DNA from 3 places in the Marinilactibacillus sp. Marseille-P9653 genome. Region 3 is predicted to be linked to each of the others. Evidence: riboswitches for the same ligand, from Rfam matches in the RefSeq annotation. Region 3 holds a riboswitch; each other region holds the start of a gene.
The links. A riboswitch is a leader RNA that binds a small molecule or an ion and turns the genes downstream of it on or off. The one in region 3 is predicted to bind thiamine pyrophosphate.
Positions count from the first base shown of each region.

Region 1: another riboswitch for thiamine pyrophosphate. It lies ahead of thiW (energy coupling factor transporter S component ThiW); the one in region 3 lies ahead of thiD (bifunctional hydroxymethylpyrimidine kinase/phosphomethylpyrimidine kinase).
Region 2: another riboswitch for thiamine pyrophosphate. It lies ahead of thiT (energy-coupled thiamine transporter ThiT); the one in region 3 lies ahead of thiD (bifunctional hydroxymethylpyrimidine kinase/phosphomethylpyrimidine kinase).

Region 1 covers NZ_CAKAKH010000002.1:235,332-242,773, forward strand. The annotation lists gene LG377_RS11605 (cation-translocating P-type ATPase) at 1-307, opposite strand, end outside; partial or broken gene LG377_RS11610 (catalase) at 702-2,156, opposite strand; gene LG377_RS11615 (hypothetical protein) at 2,338-2,895, shown strand; partial or broken gene LG377_RS11620 (hypothetical protein) at 2,987-3,417, opposite strand; gene thiE (thiamine phosphate synthase) at 3,460-4,098, opposite strand; gene LG377_RS11630 (hydroxyethylthiazole kinase) at 4,086-4,901, opposite strand; gene thiW (energy coupling factor transporter S component ThiW) at 4,885-5,373, opposite strand; TPP riboswitch at 5,502-5,591, opposite strand; gene LG377_RS11640 (hypothetical protein) at 5,871-6,551, shown strand; gene LG377_RS11645 (ATP-binding protein) at 6,592-7,442, opposite strand, start outside.
Region 2 covers NZ_CAKAKH010000001.1:1,744,507-1,751,948, reverse strand. The annotation lists gene pnp (polyribonucleotide nucleotidyltransferase) at 1-1,953, shown strand, start outside; gene LG377_RS08555 (biotin--[acetyl-CoA-carboxylase] ligase) at 2,036-3,022, opposite strand; gene LG377_RS08550 (ribonuclease J) at 3,243-4,922, shown strand; TPP riboswitch at 4,939-5,045, shown strand; gene thiT (energy-coupled thiamine transporter ThiT) at 5,134-5,703, shown strand; gene cls (cardiolipin synthase) at 5,944-7,386, shown strand.
Region 3 covers NZ_CAKAKH010000001.1:452,354-459,795, reverse strand. The annotation lists gene LG377_RS02260 (DUF378 domain-containing protein) at 1-111, shown strand, start outside; gene LG377_RS02255 (IS30 family transposase) at 252-1,211, shown strand; gene LG377_RS02250 (hypothetical protein) at 1,299-1,511, opposite strand; gene mgsA (methylglyoxal synthase) at 1,554-1,976, opposite strand; gene LG377_RS02240 (type 1 glutamine amidotransferase domain-containing protein) at 2,158-2,673, shown strand; gene thiD (bifunctional hydroxymethylpyrimidine kinase/phosphomethylpyrimidine kinase) at 3,069-3,875, opposite strand; TPP riboswitch at 4,096-4,247, opposite strand; gene LG377_RS02230 (nuclease-related domain-containing protein) at 4,508-5,422, opposite strand; gene LG377_RS02225 (amidohydrolase family protein) at 5,841-7,082, opposite strand; gene trpB (tryptophan synthase subunit beta) at 7,174-7,442, opposite strand, start outside.

The sequences.
Region 1 (7,442 bases), on a different contig from region 3:
TCGCTTTGGCTTGGTTTAGCAGGGTCAGTTCATCGGTGTTTTTCTTTGCGCGTAATTCTTGAAAAACTCCCACTGCAGTATTGACGAGGATGACGCCAAGAAAGAGCAAGTTCTTGTAGCTACCGGTATAAATAACGAATCCGGCGATAATAATATTAATGAGGTTAAATAGTGTTAGGCTATTTTCCAAGAAGATTTGTTTGAAACTTCGTGTCATAGGTGGTAAGGCTTCATTGCTTTCTCCGCGTACTTTTCGTGTTTCTACTTCTGCATAACTCAATCCTACATATTCTACTTTTTCAGCCATTCCATCTTCTCCTTATGTACACCAAACTAGTAAACACCGTTCCTTTTATAGCATACGCGATTCTTTTTTATTTAACCTCAGACCAAAGTCCTAGTTCAACTTTTCTTTAAATCACTTTAAGTATACCTATCATACCGATTCTGCTACTGGCTTGTACAAAAAAACGACCCTTTGATGGTTAAAAGGATCGCTGTCTTGATTAATTATTAATTTTTTTGCCACTGTTATTTTTGGTAAACTATTTCCCAAAAAATATATTCCATCTCACCACTAAGGACAAAAGATTTCAACATTTGTGATGGTCAAATCATTAAAGAACGTTTCATGAATGACTAGTTCTTTCAGTGCTAAACTGTTTTATGGATAAGGAACTTTTAAATTTTAAAAGTTTTACTTAAAGTGTTGAAACGTCTATATCTAAATGCTTTGCAACACCTTTTGCTAATTCAGGTGTAACTTGCTCAAACAACTTCAGCTGACGTTCAACGATCTGCTGATCTCGTACGCCACTTAAATGGTCTGCAAAGTTTTTATACAAACGGCTACGTTCTTCCTCATCTAATACATCCATAATCAGTTGTCTTGGTTGTGAATAATGATCATCATTATCGTAAGGAACACTATTCGCTTCTCCTGAAACTTTAAAAGGCTTCATGTTATCTTCTCTAGATTCTTTTATATTGTCGTAACTATTTGGCTCATAGTTCACTGCACTTCCACCATTTGTATAGGCCATATTTCCTCCACGCTGGTGGTTTTTAACCTCTTCTTTTGGCGCGTTAATCGGTAGTTGGTTATGATTTGCACCTATACGGTAACGGTGCGCATCCGAGTACGCAAACAGTCTTCCTTGAAGCATTTTATCTGGAGAAGCTTCGACTCCCGGTACAAAGTTTCCTGGTGAGAATGCTGACTGCTCTACTTCCGCAAAATAATTTTCTGGATTACGGTCCAATACCATTTTACCTACTTCAATCAACGGATAATCTTTATGAGACCAGACTTTGGTAATATCGAACGGATCATAAGCATATTGAGCAGCTTCTTCTTCAGGCATGATTTGTACTTTTAATGTCCAAGAAGGATAATCTCCTTCAGCAATCGCATTAAATAAGTCTTCCGTATGGTAATCCGGATGCTCTCCGGCAATTTTTCCGGCAACTTCAGGGTCCATGTTTTTAACCCCTTGGTCTGATCTAAAGTGATATTTCACCCAGAAAGATTCTCCTTCAGCGTTTACCCACTTAAAGGTATGACTACCGTATCAATGCATATGGCGCAAGGTAGCAGGAATACCGCGGTCAGTGTGCAGTATGGTGATTTGATGTAGCGATTCTGGTGATAATGACCAAAAGTCCCAGACCATATTTGCATCTTTTAAGTTTGTTTGTGGATTTCGTTTTTGCGTATGGATAAAATCAGGGAACTTTATTGCGTCTCGAATAAAGAATATCGGTGTATTGTTTCCTACGATATCGTAGTTTCCTTCGTCCGTATAAAACTTAACGGCAAAACCACGTGGGTCACGTACTGTATCTGATGATCCTAATTCCCCAGCCACTGTAGAAAAACGAATAAACATTGGTGTCTCTTTGCCTTTTTCAGCAAGAAAATCAGCTTTAGTATATTGGGCAATATCTGGGTTTGTCACGGTAAATCGACCATGCGCTCCCGCACCTTTAGCATGTACGACACGCTCAGGAACACGTTCACGATTGAAGTGAGCTAATTTTTCCAATAAGTGAATATCTTGAATTAAAACAGGTCCATTGTTACCAGCTGTTATTGAGTTTTGATTATCTCCAACCGGAGCACCAGTAGAAGTTGTTAATTTATTGTTGCGTTCTATCACTATGTATCTCTCCCTACTTTTTACTAACTTTTATATTATAAGAGATATAATCTAGGAAATGCAACCGTAGATTTAAAAGTTACTTTGATTTTCTATTTGTATTGAATTGACTACAAACATATGTTAACTTAAAGTTATATACTTTTGTTTTAAAATAAATTTAAGGAGATTGGTATATATGAAAAAATCAAATTCCGCTTTACTTGCACTTATCTTTACAGCACTTGCTTCGATGATGCTGATTGCACTTTTAAAAGATATCTTACCTACTTATGCAGATCATGGTCGTTCAATGGTTGTTGGTACACTAGCATACATCACTATGGGTGGTATAGTCATTCTTTCTTCATTCAAAAACGAACAATTAGGAGAAGCTGGCCTTATTACTACTCTAGGTTTTGTATTAACTCATATCCTTATTGAAGCTCGTTTATTCTCTTCTATAGGAGTATCTGGTGTAACTAATCCATTCGGATACGCTGCTATCGGTGCTTTCTTACTAGCTGGTGCAGCTTATGTCGTCAGCAAAGTACGTTTCCTGTCACAGCTCACTTTATATGTAAACGGCTTGATGGTGGGTGGAACGACTTTGGTTTATTATCACGTTGCTTCATTAGCACCTATTAGAGGTTCTATTTTGTTCTTTGTACCTTTTACATTGTTTTGTTTATGGACCGTTACACAGTACGGTCTGCAAGTATCTCGAGCATTTAAAACAAGACTACAAACGGCTTAATCCTAGCTATTAGAAATGCCCCTCTCCGACTACCGGAGAGGGGCATTTGCTATTTTCAGAAGTATATATTCAACCTGACTTATATGTTAAATCACCAATCTTTTTTCAACCATGTTTCTTTTCTATATGCCATTTCCCAAAAAGCATATTCCATCTCACTGCTGAGGACAAAAGCTTCCATCATCTGGGCTTGTTCGGCAGTTGGTGCAATCGGTGTATCACAGACTTCTTCGTCTGTGATACCGAGTTCAGAGAAGAACGTTTCTCGAATCGCAATCTCTCCTAAAACCAGATTCTCCGCATTTTCCACAAGTAAAGCTTTTAATGCTGGAGGCATTGTTTTCTCAGCAATCAGTGCGTAGAGTTCGCTGAAATGCTTCAAGTAATAATGATCTTGAATTAGATAATAACGAAAGATCTCTGAATCCAGGTTCCCGCTTGTAATTCTGTGATGAAAGGATGGTTAAAACTCCCTTCCCATGAGGCAGAAGCGGCTTTTTTGGCATTGAGTGTAAAAGACATAAGAAACCTCCAGTGATGTACTATTTAGACTACTCGCTTCTATTAGGACTCTGTGATTTCTACTACCGCTTTTTTAAGTCGTTGTGTTTTCTGAGCGACGTCTTCGGCCAGCATCAGTTCTGTGACAACAGAGACCCCGGCAATACCTGTGTGACGCAGTGAATCAATATTATTTTCCTTGAGTCCACCAATCGCTACGATCGGAATGTTGACGGATGAAACGATTGTTTTTAGTGTCTCAATAGATGTACGTTCTGGATTTTTCTTTGTCTTAGTTGGATAGATTGCACCAACCCCTAAGTAATCTGCGCCAGCTTTTTCTGCTTCTTTTGCACGTTCAACATCTTTTGCAGAAACACCTAGTATTCTGTCTTTCCCAATCAGTCTGCGAACGACTTCTACTGGCAATTCGTCGTCACCAATGTGAACGCCCGCAGCATCAACCGCTAGGCAGACATCGACTCGGTCGTTGATGATCAAGGGTACTGCAAATTGATCTGTTAGGTCTTTCACTTTTTGAGCCAGTCTATAAAAATCGTTTGTTGTTGCTTCCTTTTCACGCAGCTGTACAAGTGTTACGCCATTTTCACAGGCGGTTTTGATTACAGTTAAAAAGGATGCTTCGTCAAAATCGTATCTTCCAGTTACAAGGTAAAGGGTTAGTTCTTTCATGTTTCCCATCCTTTCACGAATTCATGCCAGTCTTCTTCCATCAATAGCGATAGATGGTTTAATGTTTGAAAGCGGAAATCGGCTAGTCCTTTGCTTTTTGTTTTGGCTTTTTCACCACAAAGATTGAAGTAGTTGACTGCGCCGACTGCGGCATCGAATGGATCCTGACCGTCTCCTAAAAGTGCCGCGATCAGTGCTCCAACAATATCACCGGTTCCTGTAAATCGATCGAGTTCTTCGACACCATTAGAAAGCATCACAGTGCGGTCATGCGATACGACGATATCTTTTGGTCCGGTCGCTAAGAAAGTCGTATAGGGATAGTATTGACTCATCCCTTTCAAGGCATCGGCCAATTCATTCATGCTTTCTTCTCCCTGATCCAGTTCGTTACCGTCAACCCCTCGTCCGTGGCTCGTTAGTTCGCAGAAGTTTCTGAGTTCTGAAGTGTTTCCTTTTACGATAGTTGGATGATTCTCAACTAGCGCAAGGCTCACTTGATTACGGATATCACTAACGCCGTAACCAACTAGATCAACAACTGTCGGCTTCTTCGTTTCATTCGCATAGCGGCTTGCTTCCAGCAGACTAATCTGACGTTTTTCTGAAAGATGACCAAGGTTTAAAAGCAAAGCATCCGTTTGAGTGAAAAGCTGTTTAAACTCTCTCGGGTCATCTGCCATGATTGGTTTAGCGCCTACGTAAAGCAGAGCATTCGCCATCGATTCACAAGTAATTTCATTGGTAATACATTGTACTAATGGAGATTGTTTTAATGGAAACTGATTCGAAAGGTCATGATTTAACGCCATGAAGCGAACCTCCCATAAACAATTTCTGAGTGCGTTTGAAAGTAGACGTTTCTTTTAATTTGACCAGTACTAAGAATGCCATCACAGAACCAATCAAAGTCGCCCCAACAAATCTTGGCGTGTAAATAAACCAGTACAAACTCTGTTGGCTACCGGTAAACCAAACCATCACGGGATAAGAAAGTAGTGAACCAATGATGCCTGTTCCGACAATCTCTCCTGCCATCGACCAGTACATATTTCGGCCGAATTTATAAAATAGTCCCGCTAAGAAAGCCCCAAACACGGCACCCGTTAAAGCAAGTGGAGGAATGCCTAAAAGTAACATACGGATCAGGCCGCAAATCAGCGCCATCAGCGTTCCATAGAGCGGCCCGAGTAAAACACCCGCGATAATATTCATAACGCTAGACATAGGCGCCATTCCTTCGATTCGCATCAATGGTGATAACACCACGTCCAACGCAATCATCAATGCTAGTAAGGTCAATCTGTGGATTCGATTTTTTTCCACGTAAAAAAACTCCTTTCTGCGAAAAGCAAAAGGAGTGCGGTCTGAGACAGACAAAGTCATACAATCCAAAAACGATTGCATAAAATCAGTCTACAACTACATTTCCCTGCGCCAGTCCTAACTGTATCAGGTTCAATGGGTATAATCTCAGCTAAATAGCACCCCAAATGTTCTTTTCAATTGATTAGAGTATAGCACACTTTTTTTGATGGGACTACAAGGAATTAATTTTTTGAAATTAACTCTAAACATTTAAAATTTTCCATTTTTATATTTCTAAAAGTTGTTTAGTTATTAGTGAAAAATGAATTCGTTTTAGATACCACGAATTTTATTGACTTATACATGTTAGAATTGCTATCTTATGGTTATAGATACTTAAATTTTCACTCAATACGTAGAATCAAGTAGCTTAACAACTTTGTTTACCATCAATTTCGGAGAGGGTGTATAAGATGAATAAAAAAATGGTGTACGTTAATTTTGTAGAAAAAGTGCAATCGAATTCTGACTACTACAAATGGGGAAAACCATCTCCAGTAGGAGAAATAGAAAAATTATTGGCTTACTTCGGTCTTGACTTCGAACTAAGTCATTTTATTAATGAAATGCATCTTAACAACCTACGGAAGTTGGAATATTTTATTGACAATAATGCCAGTGACGAACAACTAGCATATATTAGTCAAATAACAACGAAGGGTACGAAGATACCAGAGCCTTCAATAGAAAGCCAATCAAGCGAGAAAGTATTTATATCGATGCCTATGAACAAAACTTTATATAATGATGTTGAAGATATTCGCAATTCCATAAACGAGGCTGTAAAAAACACTAACAACATTCCTTATTTTTTAGATAAAGATCCTCACAATGATAATATTAGTATAAAAATGTTACAAGAGATTCGAGATTGTAAATTTCTTGTCGCAGAGTTTTCTTATCAGAATAATGGTGTTTATTATGAAGCTGGATACGCGAAAGCATTAGGAAAAACTGTGATATTCACATGTAGTCGTAAACATTTCGAAAATATACATTTTGATATCAAGCAAACTCAGTTCGTCATTTGGGAAAACTATGACTCATTGAAAGAGAATTTAAAAAAACAGATAATTGAATCCAATTTATCCTAATATAATAAGTTGTTAAACTACTAAAGAATTCTCTTCAGACTTACAGACTAGGAGTACTATTTGAATGTAACCTCTTACTTTTTTTGATTTTAAGATGTATATCTTGCAATAAATTTATACTTGTCAATATTGCTTCTCCCTTGTTTAGATTTTTTACTTGCTTCAAATTATTTGTACTTAAATGATTTTGAAGAGATCTTAATTCTTCCATATGAGTCAATCTGTGTACCAAAAATGTCCCAACTTGACCCAAAAGAATAGCTGAAACATCTTGAGGATTTTGTGTAGTTAGGAAGAGGAAAATTCCTTTTTTACGACCTTCTCTTGCAATTGTTGTTAACCCTGTATAGTAGTCACTTTCTCTCCCCAGTATCTTTGTATATCTATGAACTTCATCAATAAACATTACAAATGGCTCAATTACTTTCCTATCTTTATTGATTATATAGTTACTTGCCAGATCTATAATCATACCTCCAATGCCATCATTCGTTCCAATCTGGGAAGTATCAATGTATATACTTTGATTAGGGGTTGTAATGAATTGATCTAATTTGTCCATTAATTCATTCAGATCTTCTTCGTTATTAAAAAAATTTCTAAAACTAGTATTTTCTAGTTTATTTTGAACTTTTTGAACAAGCCATTGTTGAGAATTAAATTGAAAAATATTTTTAACGTATACTTCTTTGTTACTCACTTGGTTGGTTTCCGACGCTATTTGCTGAGGTAAATCGTCTATTATAAAATCTTTATCTGCTGGCAGTAAACTAGCCATATCCGAAGCAACATCTGAGACAGATTTATTGACTTTTTCGTAAATACCGGATGACATATTTTTTTTCTGATACCTTAAGCTTCTTATAGCATCTGACAATACTGCCGGTTGCG
Region 2 (7,442 bases), 1.3 Mb from region 3:
TTAATGGTTAGTTATGAAGAAAAAATGTACTCAGTTGGAAAAATTCCTGGTGGATTTATCAAAAGAGAAGGACGTCCTTCTGAAAATGCAACCTTAACTGCTCGTCTAATTGATAGACCATTACGTCCAATGTTTGCTGAAGGATTTCGTAATGAAGTTCAAATTACCAACACAGTAATGTCTGTTGATCCTAACAATTCTCCAGAAATGACAGCTATGCTTGGTTCGTCATTAGCATTAAGTATTTCAAACATTCCGTTTAATGGACCAATTGCAGGTGTCAATGTAGGTAGAGTAGATGGAAAACTTGTAATCAATCCAACTGAAGAGCAAACAGAACAGTCTGATATTCACTTAACAGTTGCAGGTACTAAAGAAGCAATTAACATGGTTGAAAGTGGAGCAGAACAAGTTTCAGAAGAAGACATGCTTGAAGCATTGCTTTTCGGACATGATGCAATCAAAGAACTTGTAGCATTCCAAGAAAAAATTGTAGCAGAACTTGGACAAGAAAAAATGGAAGTCATCCTTTCTGTTCCAAATCAAGATCTTAAACAAGAAATCACTTCAGCTTACAACGATCAAATGAAAGAAGCTATTCAAACTTTTGATAAGCAAGAAAGAGCTGAAAAAACAGAAGCTGTTAAGCAAGAAATTATTGAAGCTTATCAAGAAAAACTAGCTGATCATGAAGAAAAAGATAGCATGATGAAAGATGTTAAGGCAATTGCGTCTGATATGGAAAAAGATGAAGTACGTCGTTTGATCACTCAAGAAAACGTTAGACCTGATGGACGTAAAGTCGATGAAATTCGTGCACTTGAATCAGAAGTTTCTATTCTTCCTCGTGTTCATGGTTCTGGGCTGTTTACTCGTGGACAGACACAAGCATTATCTGTTGCCACACTTGCACCACTTAATGAGCACCAGATTATTGATGGTCTTGGAAGTGAAAGCAGCAAGAGATTCATCCATCACTATAACTTCCCGCAATTTTCTGTAGGAAGTACTGGACCAGTAAGAGGACCAGGTCGTCGTGAAATTGGGCACGGAGCTTTAGGAGAAAGAGCTTTAGCACAAGTGATTCCGAGTGAAGAAGAATTCCCATACATGATCCGTTTAGTAGCAGAAGTACTTGAATCAAACGGTTCTTCTTCTCAAGCAAGTATCTGTGCAGGGACATTAGCATTGATGGACGCTGGAGTACCGATTAAAGCACCAGTTGGCGGTATCGCAATGGGATTGGTTATGGAAGGTGACGATTACACCGTACTGACTGATATCCAAGGGCTAGAAGATCACCTTGGCGATATGGACTTTAAAGTTGCTGGAACAAGAGAAGGTATCACAGCGCTACAAATGGATATTAAAATCGAAGGAATCACTAGAGAGATCTTAGAAGAAGCATTGACTTCTGCTAAAAAAGCTCGTCTTGAGATTCTTGATAATCTAGAAGCGGCTATTGCAGCTCCACGCACTGCGTTGAGTGCATATGCACCGAAAATTGAATCAATCAAAATCAAGCCAGAACAAATCAAAGTGGTTATTGGTAAAGGTGGAGATACGATCAACGGTATCATCGCTGAAACAAACGTTAAGATTGATATCGATGAAGAAGGAACAGTCTCTATCTACGGTCAAGATGCTAGTGCAATTCAACGCGCAATCGAAATCATCGAGCAATTGACTGAAGAAGTAGAAGTTGGAAAAATTTACAAAGGAACCGTTAAGAGAATTGAAAAATTCGGCGCATTTGTAGAAATCATCAAAGGGAAAGATGGATTAGTCCATGTATCCGAACTTTCTGATAAATACATCAAGAATGTTGAAGATGTGATTTCAGTTGGGGATGTTCTTGAAGTTAAAGTAACAGAAGTTGATAAAATGGGCAGAGTGAATCTTTCCAGAAAAGCTGTTCTTGAAGCGAAAGAACCAGAAGCTGAAAAAGAATAATTTAAGCCAATAAAAAAGCACCCTTTTAAAATCTCACTGAAATCAGTTGATGGATAAAAGGGTGCTTTATTGTATTCTGGATTCAGATGTATCCATTGTCCCCTCGAATAGAATAATGAGTAGAAACGAGTGGCATTGTCTCAGAAGTATCTAAATAAGTTACGACTAGAGCCCCGTCATCATCTAAAGAGTCGATAGAAGCTTTTCTTCTACTAACTGTGTCTTCAATCCAATAGCGATGACCGATCAAAGCGGAGTGTTTTCTGCAAACATCTAAAAAAGGCTTCGTGTCCTGATCAGAGAGCCAAGATTCATAATAGGTTTCAAAAAACTCTAAAAATCTAGAAATAAGCTTGTTTGGATCAACTGTGTCGACTTCTATTTTGAGAGAACTGGCTTTTTCTTTTAAGGATAGAGGAATATCATCTTTATCCAGATTGGTATTGACACCTATACCAATGATGATGCCTTCAAGTTGACTTCCTGAATATTCTGCTTCAGTTAAAATACCTGAAATTTTCTTTTTATTGACCAAGACATCATTGGGCCATTTGATTTCAGCGTGACTATGAGTTTCCAAAGATCGGACAAGCGCAGCAGCGGCCATTTGTGTCAAAATAGAGTAACGGAGTTTCTGATTTGATGGTTTAAGTAGTAGACTCATGGATATGGTTTTTCCAGCAGGTGAAGACCACTCTCTTCCTAACCGTCCTTTTCCCACTGTCTGTTCATGCGCAAGAACTAAGGAACCATGATTTAATGAGCTCAGATGCTTTTTGACATAATCATTTGTAGAGTCAATTGACTGAAGAAGTTTTATATGATGACCAATTCTTTCAGTTTTCAGCTGGTTTATGATAGACGCTTCAGATAAAATAGGATTCAAGAGTATGACCGTTTGAGCGTCAAAGTGGATAGGCATTCCGTCTTCTGATATTTCTTTTAATACATTCTTTGTCATTTCTTCAGAACACGCACAAGCCGTACTAACTTCTACTATTGAAGCAGAATGAGTGGGCTCACTATTTAAGTAATCCAGATGATGAGCTTTTAAAGTTTGAGGAACCATGATTTTGATCTCCATTTCCTTCAAGTTTTATAGTAGTAAAGTATACAGATACTAAAAGAGAAAGTCGACACGTTTCCAAGTTGAAGATTAGTAGGAAATAAGGAATTTCTATGCTATACTAAAATCAGTGTAGAGTGAACGGACGTAAGAAAAATAGGTGAAATAAACTATAATAACTAAGTTGAACTATACGTTAAATCAACTTTTAGAGGTGAAAAAATTGAGTAATATTAAGATTATTCCTTTTGGAGGAGTAAGAGAAAACGGAAAAAATTTATATGTCATTGAATCAGGAGAGGACATTTTTGTCTTGGATTGTGGATTAATGTATCCAGAAGAAGATTTGTATGGTATTGACGCAGTTATTCCTGACTTCAGCTATTTATTAGAAAACAAAGACCGTATTGCTGGTGTATTTTTATCACACGGACATGAGGATGCTATAGGCGCATTGCCATATTTCCTTGAATCTTTCAATGTACCTGTATTTGGATCAGAACTAACCATTGCATTAGCAAAATTATTTGTTAATGAATCTAGTCTTGGCGCCAATTTTGATGATTATCATGTAATCGATGAACACACAGAAATTGATTTCCATGGAAACCTAGTGAAATTTTTCAGAACAACGCACACTATACCTGACTCTATGGGAATTTCTGTTAAGACTGATGATGGCAACATTGTCTACACTGGAAACTTTAAGTTTGATCAAAGTGCAAGTGAGGGATACCGTACGGACTTTTCTCAGATTTCTGAGATTGGTAAAGAAGGTGTACTTGCGTTATTAAGTGATTCAAACGAAGCAGAAAGTACGATAGAAAATGTTTCTGAGAAAAAAGTTCAAGAAGAAGTGTTGGATATTTTCCAAGACTCGAATAGTAGAATTATTGTTGCCGCAGTAGCAAGTAATATTTTACGTATTCAACAAGTACTGAATGCTGCACATGCATCTGGAAGAAAAGTTTTCATTACAGGACGTAATCTTGAAGCAATTCTAGCAACAGCGATAGAATTAGACAAACTGACACTCCCTGATGAGAATTTAATCGTTTCAGTCGATAAAATTGATCAGTTTGATGATAACCAAATTATCGTACTTGAAACAGGCGCTTCTGGTGAACCGATTAAAACACTTAGCCGTATGGCAACAGGCAATCATGGACAAGTGAATATTAAAGAGAATGATCTTATATTTATTGTTACAAGTCCATCTATTGCAATGGAAGTAACTGTTGCTGAAACAGAAAACTTGATTTATAGAGCAGGTGCTACCGTTAAGCATATTTCTGATAATATGAAAGCTTCTGGTCATGCTACGCCTAACGATCTACAATTGATGATCAATTTACTTCAACCGAAATATTTCATACCAATTCAAGGAGAGTATCGTATGCTTGCAGCTCACGCTGATTTAGCAAATGAAACAGGTATGGATAACGCAGATATCTTTATTTTAAGTAATGGAGATGTTTTGAACTATCAAAATGGCAAAATGAATCAGACTGGTCAAGTTCCAGCTGAAAATACGCTAATTGATGGAATTGGTATTGGAGACATTGGAAATATTGTTTTAAGAGATAGACGACTATTATCTGAAGATGGTATTTTTGTAGCCGTTGTAACGATTGACCGGAAAAAACGTAAAGTTGTATCTGGTCCGCACATTGTAACAAGAGGATTTGTCTTTGTTAAAGAAAATCAGGATTTGATTAATGAATCTAACGAAATCGTTACTGATGTAGTTCGCAAAAATCTTGAACATAATGATTTCGACTGGGGATCTATCAAGCAAGATATTAGAGAAGAACTCGGAAATCATTTATTTAAAAAAACACGTAGACGTCCAATCATTTTACCTGTTATAATGGAAGTGAATCAAAATCGTCGATTCAAGTAGATCGCGATAAATTAACTATTTGTACTAGGGGAGCCAATTAAATTGGCTGAGAGTGGACTATTAGTCCAGACCCTTTGAACCTGTACGTTCGTACGTGCGTAGGGAGAGTACCTAGAATCAGTGTCTAAAAGTATCTTTTTGCTTTTTTGCTATGATGATAAGAATTTACTCCTCCTCTAGTATACATAGTATCTATAGGAGGAGTTTTTGTATGCAGAACGAAAAGTTAAGAGTTTATATTGAAGGGACATTGTTTGCGGCCATAGCTATGATTTTGTCTTTAATACCAGTAGGGATTGGAGCCTCTTTTAGTGTTTCTTTAGGTACGATTCCGTTGACCTTTTTTGCAATCAGAAGAGGCGTGTTACCTGGTTTATTTGCTGGGTTTTTGTGGGGAATCTTGCATGTAGTAGCTGGAACAGCTTATATATTGAATATCTATCAATTTATTATTGAATATGGATTTGCTTTCACTTGTGTTGGGTTTTCCGGTTACTTTAGCCAAACCATCGTCAAAAATATAAAAGAAAATTCACTAAGTACCGCTAAAAAATATTTGATCATTACGACATTCATAGGATCAGCTGCCCGCTGGTTCTGGCATTTTGTAGCTGGTGTATTCTTTTTTGGAGACTATGCAGTGTGGGGGCTTGATCCTGTAACGTTTTCGCTACTATTCAACGGAGCGAGTATGCTCGCAACCATAGCGGTCACAATTATTGTATTGGTGTTATTATTCGATAGAGCTTCATCTATGTTTGTGCCTAAATCAAAAAATTAATCCTTGAAAATAAATCCCATCAAGCAGTCTCTACTATTAGAGGCTGCTTTGTTATTTTCCGCACCAGTTGTTACAGAATATCGTATGCTTTTAATGTATACTTCGTTTTAAGGACCCCCTGGGGATAATATATGTAGACGGGTAAAGGTGTAATAGTGTAAACTGATTAAGAAAAACTCTAGAAGGCTTAGTATCAGGTGTTCGTAGAGGAGTCAACAAAAAGACTATAAGGGGTATAAAATGGAGATTATTAGAACGTTATTCTGGTTATTTATCATTGTCAATTCAATTTTAGCATTTATAACAGTTTTCAGAGAAAGAGAAAGAGATATTGCAGCAATATGGGCTTGGTTACTCGTTATTACGATGTTACCGGGCATTGGATTTGTTATTTACCTATTTCTTGGACGGAAAATCTCTCAAGAAAATATATTCGACATTCGGTCACAGAAGAGAATTGGTATGACTCAATTGGTTGAAGCACAAAAGCAATTAATTGAGTCTGAAAATCTAGATATCCCAGAATCGAAGTACTTGGATTCTACCTTGGAACTGGTTTCTCTTTTTCTAGAGAGTAACGAAGCTATTTTAACTAAAGGTAATAAAGTAGATATTATTACAGATGGTAAAGAAAAATTCGATAAATTAATAGAAGACATCGGTAAAGCGGAACATCATATTCATGTGACTTATTATATATTTAAAGCAGATGGCATTGGTACAAGATTGTTGAAAGCGTTGGAAGAAAGAGCTGAAAATGGTGTTGAAGTTAAAGTTTTATATGATCCGATTGGAGCTAGAGTCGTAGGCGCTCATTTTTTTGAACACCTAAAAGCTCTTGGAGGAAAAGCTGAACCTTTCTTCGGTTCTAAATTTTTCAGACTGAACTACAGAAATCACAGAAAAATTGTCGTAATTGATGGAAAAGTAGGGTATACAGGAGGCTTTAACGTCGGAGATGATTATTTAGGTCTCTATGAAAAGATGGGATACTGGAGAGATACACATCTTAGAATCAATGGAAACGGTGTGCTTCCTTTGCAAACAAGGTTTTTGATGGACTGGAATGCATCTGTTAAACATCATCCAGTCAGTTATGAAGAAAATTATTTTCCAGTTTCTTCTTTTATAGGCTCTACTGATCTACAAATTGTTTCCAGTGGCCCAGATACTGAAATGCATGCAATAAAAAAAGGTTTTCTTAAAATGATCAGTATGGCCAAGGAGTCCGTTTATATCCAGACACCCTATTTCATACCAGATGAAGCGTTAATGGAAACGATAAAAATTGCGAGTTTATCTGGTATTGATGTTAAATTGATGATTCCTAACAAACCGGATCATCCTTTCATATACCGAGCTACACTTAGTTATGCTGAAGAGATGATTAACTCAGGCGTTAAAGTATATATTTATGATGCTGGATTTATCCATGCAAAGACGATTGTGATAGATGGAGAAATCTTGTCAGTTGGTACAGCCAACTTTGATATCCGAAGCTTTAAGCTGAATTTTGAAGTTAATACCTTTATGTACGATCGCCATTTAGCGAGAGAGCAAGTAGCCATTTTCGAAAAAGATATGGAAGCTTCCTATGAATTAACTCGAAAAATCATAGACCAGTATTCTAAATGGGAATTATTCAAGCAGCAATTTAGTCGCTTATTTTCGCCAATACTATAGGATTTTTTATAAGTATGTATAAGATTCATTTGTAATGAAGTAAAAAAGTCTTCAAA
Region 3 (7,442 bases):
GAAGAATGGGGAACGCGTATTGTCTATATCGTCATTGGCTTGAGTGCATTATGGTGTTTCAAATACTTTTCATTCACACCAAGAGGCGGCAGCAGACTCAGAGATCGATAGCATCCTTTCCCTACTGAATCTGGCGTCATTAACGATTATTATAAACGCCGATTGTAAAATTAAGCTAGACAACTAAAAAAGTCATTCGTGGTACACTCAAAATGTATTTCCGACCAAAGAAAACATAGGAGTGATCACGAATGACCTACACCCATCTTACCACGGAAGAACTTGTAATGATAGAAGCCTATTTCCACCAGAATATATCTGTCTTGAAGATCTCGACCTACCTCCATCGGTCGCGTCAAACGATTCACAAAGTCATTACTTTCCTAAGGAAAGGATGTACTGCGCTTGATTATTTCAAACAGTACAAAGAAAATAAACAACGGTGCGGGAGACGCTCTATTTGTTTACCGCAAGATCAAAAATCTTACATTCAAAAGATGGTTGCTCAAGGATGGACACCCGATGTCATTATAGGGCGTGCAGAGAAGCCCATCGCTTGCTCTGTACGTACCTTGTATCGACAGTTCAAACAGGGACTTTTTGATCAAGCAACGCTTCCGATGAAAGGAAAGCGCAAACCAAATGGTCATAAGGAAAGACGCGGTAAGCAAGCATTCAAAAGAAACATTTCCGAACGGCTAGATGATTATCCTCATTTTACAAAAGAATTTGGTCACCTAGAAGGTGACACAATCGTTGGGGTTCATCATAAAAGTGCTGTGATCACATTAGTCGAACGATTATCAAAAGTCATTATTACTTTGAAGCCCGACGGGCGCAAGGCACGTGATATCGAAGCTGCGGTAAATAATTGGTTCAAGACTATTCCAAGAAATCTCTTCAAATCTATCACGTTTGATTGTGGAAAAGAATTTTCTAACTGGAAATCCATTAGTAATCAACAGGATATAGCGATTTACTTTGCGGATCCAGGGACACCCTCCCAACGAGCTTTAAATGAACATTCTAACGGTCTACTCCGAAAAGATGGTCTCCCTAAAGAAATGGACTTCAATCAAGTAGATCAATCATTTGTTTCAAATATCGCTTCAAATAGGAACCATATTCCAAGAAAATCTTTGAACTACCATACACCATTAGAAGTATTTTTGAGACACATTGATGGACAAGAACTGTCTAACTTAATTTGACAAATGGAAAAATTAAAAAGTCGAGTTATTATAGTTGAATATAATAACTCGCTTTTTTATGTTCTCTCTATTATTTAATTGAGTCATTTATCTGTAAAAAACGATTCCCGCGAGTACCAGTAGCACTCCAACAATCAAAGATACAACACTTCCGATTACATAGATACTGTTGTACCATAACCAGTATTTCTCTTGTTTCTTATTGGCTGTCTGCTGGTTTCTCTTAAGTTGCTTTGGATATTTCAGAGAAATGCCTCCGTACACGATTAATGCAAGACCTATTATAATTAGTAAACCCATTTTATACCCTTTCTTTCATGCGGTCTTCTCAGACTATTCCTACTAGATCGGCAAGTCTTCTCTGCCTTTACCTCTGAAAAAATCTCTCCACTGATAAAAGTCAGCATCCAACCCTCTTAGTAAAATTTCTGCTGAACCTACGTTAGTTGCTAGTGGAATTTCGTAAACGTCACTTAACCTCAGTAATGCAGAAATATCCGGTTCGTGTGCTTGCGCGGTTAGTGGGTCTCTTATGAAGATCACAAGATCCATTTTATTGTCTGATATGTATGCACCAATTTGTTGGTCCCCACCTAACGGACCTGATTTAAACCGATGAACATCTAACCCTGTTTCTTCTATAATTCGTGTACCAGTTGTTCCTGTCGCAAATAAAGTATGTTTTTCTAATATCGCCTTGTAGGCAGTAGCCAGTTTAATGATGTCTTCTTTCTTTTTATCGTGAGCAATTAGCGCAATATTCATTTCTGTTCACTCCATCCTGTTGGTTTCAGAATCGTCATACTTTTTATCTTCATTCATCATAACATATCTTATCTGCTAGATAATACTATGAGAAACAGCATTTAGTATAAGCATTAGATTTGCACCCTTTCTACATGCGCGATACACTAGGTATAGATAAACTAATAGGAGGAATTTAGACATGGGTAAAAAAGTAGCAACAGTTATAACGAAGTTATTTGAAGATGTAGAATTCACTTCACCAAAAGAAGAATTGGAAAAAGCAGGCCACGAAATCGTAACAATTGGCTTTGAAGCAGGCGAAACTGTTGAAGGTAAAAAAGGGAAAGCTTCTGTCACGATTGACAAAAGTATTGACGATGTTTCACCAGAAGATTTCGACGCTTTACTCATACCTGGTGGATTTTCACCCGACCAATTACGTAAAGACGAGCGATTCTTGAATTTCACACGTGCATTTTCTGAAAATAAAAAACCAATTTTCTCAATTTGCCATGGTCCACAACTATTAATCAATGCTGAAGTTGTAAAAGGAAAAGATATTACTTCAGTCTCTCAAGTAGCAATCGATCTTAAAAATGCTGGCGCAAACTTCCATGACGAAGAAGTCGTTATTGACGATTCCGGTTTAATTTCAAGCCGTACGCCTGAAGATTTACCTGCTTTTAACAAAGCTATGGTGAATGCATTACAATAATTACGGTTAGCTGAGGAAATTATTATTTTTTACAGCTAAAACCTTAACTGATTTTAAGGATAAGTAAAAAAAATATTGTTAAACTATCTATAGTGTCAAATTATAAAACACTTTTCTTTTCTCCCCCTAATATTGAACGTTTTGAAGTGGCCCCCCACTTTATCTTGTTCTTTTGAAAAGAAACTTATTCTATATGAAGCTGAACTTTCTTTCTCCCCTGATTGAATTGTATACACTGCTGAATATAGAAACATAAGAGACTAGATATGTCTCAATTTTAATTGAGGTTGGAATGCTTTCCTCCCTTAAAAAAATCCCATTAGGATTCAGCGAACTTTCGCTTTTTCCTAATGGGATTTTTTTGTCTACTTTTATATTGGCTTCTGGAAGCTTTGTTAGCTGCGTTTTCGGTAAGCCCAGTGATTTGTCGGTCCATGACCGTGACCAACCTGTTCCAGTGGATCAGATATTGCAGCCTGGATGTAAGCTTTAGCTGTCTTGATAGCTTCTATAACTGGATAGCCTTTTGCGATTTCAGCCGCAATACAAGCTGAATACGTACACCCTGTACCATGGGTGTTTTTCGTATCGATTCTAGGTGTAGATAGCCAGACTTCTTCTCCATTTTCAAGCAAAATCAAGTCAGAGGCCTGCGGATCATCTAAAGCATGACCACCTTTAATGATGACAACTTTACTCCCAGCTTCTTTTAACTGATAGGCGGCTTTGAGCATGTCTTTTTTATTTATAATCTCAATCCCTGTCAACGCTTTGGCTTCTGGGATATTGGGTGTGATGACATCTGCAAGAGGAACCAGTCGATTTTTCATGACTTCGATCGCAGTGGATGCCATCAAAGGATGGCCACCTTTTGCAACCATTACCGGATCAATAATCAGTGGGGCTACTTTATTGTCTAAAAGTTTGTTTGCAATGAGCTTCATATACTCCCCATTAACAAGCATACCTGTTTTAATCGCTGACAAGTTGAAGTCACTGAAAATCGCATCCAATTGTGCTTCGACCATTTTAAGCGGCACAGGGTGTACTCCGTGAACCCCAAGCGTATTCTGAGCCGTGACCGCCGTTAATACGGATACCCCAAATACGTTTCTTTCCTGAAAGGTTTTCAAGTCTGCTTGAATCCCTGCTCCACCACCACTGTCACTGCCTGCAATCGTCAATACTTGTTTGGTCGTCATTTTCTCACCTCTCCTTGGGCACCGAAGACTTTTTCAATTGTTATGACCGATAAAAAGGTGTTTTTTTTCATTATTTGTTGCGCTATTGTTTGAAAATTGTTCTGTTTTATCATTTTATTCATCCTACTCTCTAGACATTTTAAGGCACAAAAAAACTCTTCCAAAATTGATAGAAGAGAGTCGGTTCACACTAAATAGGAATACAGATAACTTAATCTGCTATTCATCATGATCACTTCCCTCCGCTAGCATTACCTAGTTCAGGTTAAGGGTCAGGTCTTACCTTTCTCAGCTTTCGCAATCAGTTTGGTTGGAGGTTTTTTGGAAATCCTCGATCTTTACTGAAAGCTCTATGCTCCCCTAGTTCTTTTAATTTAACGGTTTCATTATATCAGTTCTATGCCGGAAATACCATATGCATGAGCGTCGATTATTTGTCGCAATCCTTTCTATTTTTTACGCTTTTTTTCATCGGTTCATCATACCTTCTTCAAATTTATTTTCTATACTATGTTCATACCCACAACAACCAACTTATTTTTCAGGGCGGTTACTCCTCCAAGTAATTGTCCGTCTCCTTTTTAACCACTTGCAACTGCGGGTGGTTTTTTTTGTTGTAGAATCGTACCTTATTAAAAATAATACTGACCATTTGTTTTTCTACCCGCAGTAAAATGGGTCTTGAGTATATTTCGAATCCTTTCCCTTTTCACTTCTCGCCCACACCATTCGTAAATGATTTTGGTTGTTAGTTTATTTTTTGGAAACAAAAAGCGATATTCTTCTATACTACAAAGGATCAATTGTGTTATCGTTTTTTTTTCATGACAATTTTTGCAGTAACTAGTTCTTTGACTAATTTTGAGATTAGATGCCCCGCACGTCTCACATCGAACACCTTTTTCAAGTTGCTTCCACTCATACTCTGGTAGTTGTTTTTGATAAGGTACTGCTTCTTGATGTGCTTCTACCAATCTTTTCGCTAAACGATGATCTTCTTGCAATAGAAATTCGCTTTGATTGTTCATCTTTTTGAGGTTCTTTTTGACTTGCGTAGGTAAGATATATGGGTTGTTTACCTCTGCGTGATATAGAGTAAACTCTGGATGAATAAATACAACTTTAGCTTCTATTGCTTTTTCTACTTTCCATTTCTGAAATAGTGCTGAAAGACTATTCTTCATTTTATTCACTTGAACTTTAGGATCGCTTAGCTCTATCCCATTTATTGTAGTAAAGCCATCTGGTTGATTTATGTAATCTCCTTGATAATTTTTAATTTCATATACGTAAATCATCTCTCTCGTAATTGCCATCGCGTCGATTTGAAATGAATTGCCTCTATTATGTAGTAGCAAATCATTCAAAACAATCACTTCCTTATTGATATATTGAGTAATTTTTTGATCGAATATCGTCTCCCCTTCATATCCTTTGCTCAAATTACTTAACATTTCTTTATCAGAAGGTGCGAGCGACGTTCGTCGATCAAGAAAAGTGAGTGCTTTTAGCAATTTAGGCTGTGTTCTTGGTTTTGCTATAATCATGATATTTACCACCTCAATAATAAAACTGATCTTTTCGGAAAAATATCATTTTTCATTTAAATTTTTGGTGATGATGCCTGAAAAACGATCGAATTTTTTCTTATTCTATGGACTCAACGTCTTTTTCCTTTCGAGATTAATGAATAGAGAGCTTATTCTTGCAGCTCGATTTGTTATTTTTCTGAGTCTCAGTAATATAGTGCTTATTGCTTTAACTCAAGTTTATCTTTTCTACCAGACGCAACAATATCCCGCTTATTCCTAAGACTCAGTTCTTTCTTTGCCTCCAGTTAAAAAAATATATGCTATATTGTTGTAACTGTTTCTATAATCCTTTTGAGTTCATGTAATACAGCAACTTGTCTAAAAATCATCACTTCAAAATGAAAAAACAGCCGCGAGCGGCTGTTTTCCTTTTTTAGGCTATTTGGTTTTTGACGATTTTGCCGTCTTTGATGACGAGTTGGATTATTTCTGCGTTAGATAGGCTGGCAATATCGTCTAGGGGATTCCCTTTGATGACGACTAGATCTGCCAGTTTACCTTTTTCAAGGGTGCCGAGTTCGTTTTCCCAGCCGAGGCATTCTGCGGCTGTCTTAGTGGTCGCAACGATGGCTTCCATCGGTGTCATACCACCTTCTGTCATCAGAACAAGTTCTCGCAGATTGGTTCCGTGAGGCATGACACCTGCGTCGGTTCCCATTGCGATTTTAACGCCTGCTTTATAGGCCTTAGTGAAACTCTTTTTGTGTGCTTCTATGGCATCTCGAGCTTTTTGAACTGCAGAATCCGGCATTCCAGTTTCTTTAGCCAATTCCAAAACCGCTACTGGAGCGAGTAAGGTTGGGACCAAGTAAGTCCCGTGTTCTTTCATCATTTCAATCGCTTCGTCGTCTAGGAAAATTCCGTGCTCAATTGAATGAATCCCAGCTTTGACAGCCTGCTTGATGCCTTCAGCACCTTGAGCGTGTGCCATGACTTTAACCCCTTTTCTAAAAGCGGCTTCTTCCACGATGACTTGAAGTTCTTCTAATGAAAACTGGGTAAATTCTGGATGATCCGTCGCACTAAGCACGCCACCGGTCGCGTGGACCTTGATCACTTCTGCTCCGGCGCGCAACATTTCTCGGGTCTTCTTGCGTACTTCTTCTACGCCGTCTGCTTTTCCGTCTGGCATTCCAGGGTAATTAGCCTGGAGAAGTTCCACGGTTTGCCCTGAGGTTGTGTAGCCATCGCCGTGTCCGCCAGTAATTGTCAACGCATTGATACTGAGCTGCATTCGAGGGCCTTCTAGAATACCTTCTTCTACGGCTTTTTTAACACCGAGGTCTGTTCCTAAAGCGTCGCGAACAGACGTAATTCCTGCATTGAGTGTATTACGCATATAATTGATCGCCTGATAAAACATGTAGGAGAAAGGAGTTTCCAGTCTATTTTGCACGGAAGAATATTCCATCATCAAATGGACATGGGTATCGATAAATCCTGGAGCGATCGTTGCACCATCGACATCAATTGTTTCGTCAACAGTCCCATCAAAATCAGCAGCGTCCCCCACAAACACGATACGGTTCCCGTCAATGACGACCGCGCCTTGTTCCATCGGTTCGCCACCATTACCATCGATCAATAATCCATTCTTAATCATCGTTTTCGTCATGTCATTCTCCCCTTAGCTATTGAATATAGTCTATTCTAACCTAAGGATTTACCGATTACTACATTGTGATGAAAAAAAGATGAAAGTTTTATCATTTAGAATCTTGCATTGCCTTCAATAAATCCTGAACTTGTTCTACATCTTTGTCTCCGCGACCTGAAATCGTCAGGATAATAGAATCTTCCTTATCAAATTCTGGCGCCAGTTTCTTCGCTAGCGCCACTGCATGCGCACTCTCCAAAGCCGGTACAATGCCTTCTTTTGAAGCTAGCAATTGGAAAGCTTCTAGTACTTCTTCTTTAGACACAGTATAGTATTCTGCGCGTCCGCTTTCTTTTAAATAGCTATGTTCCGGCCCAA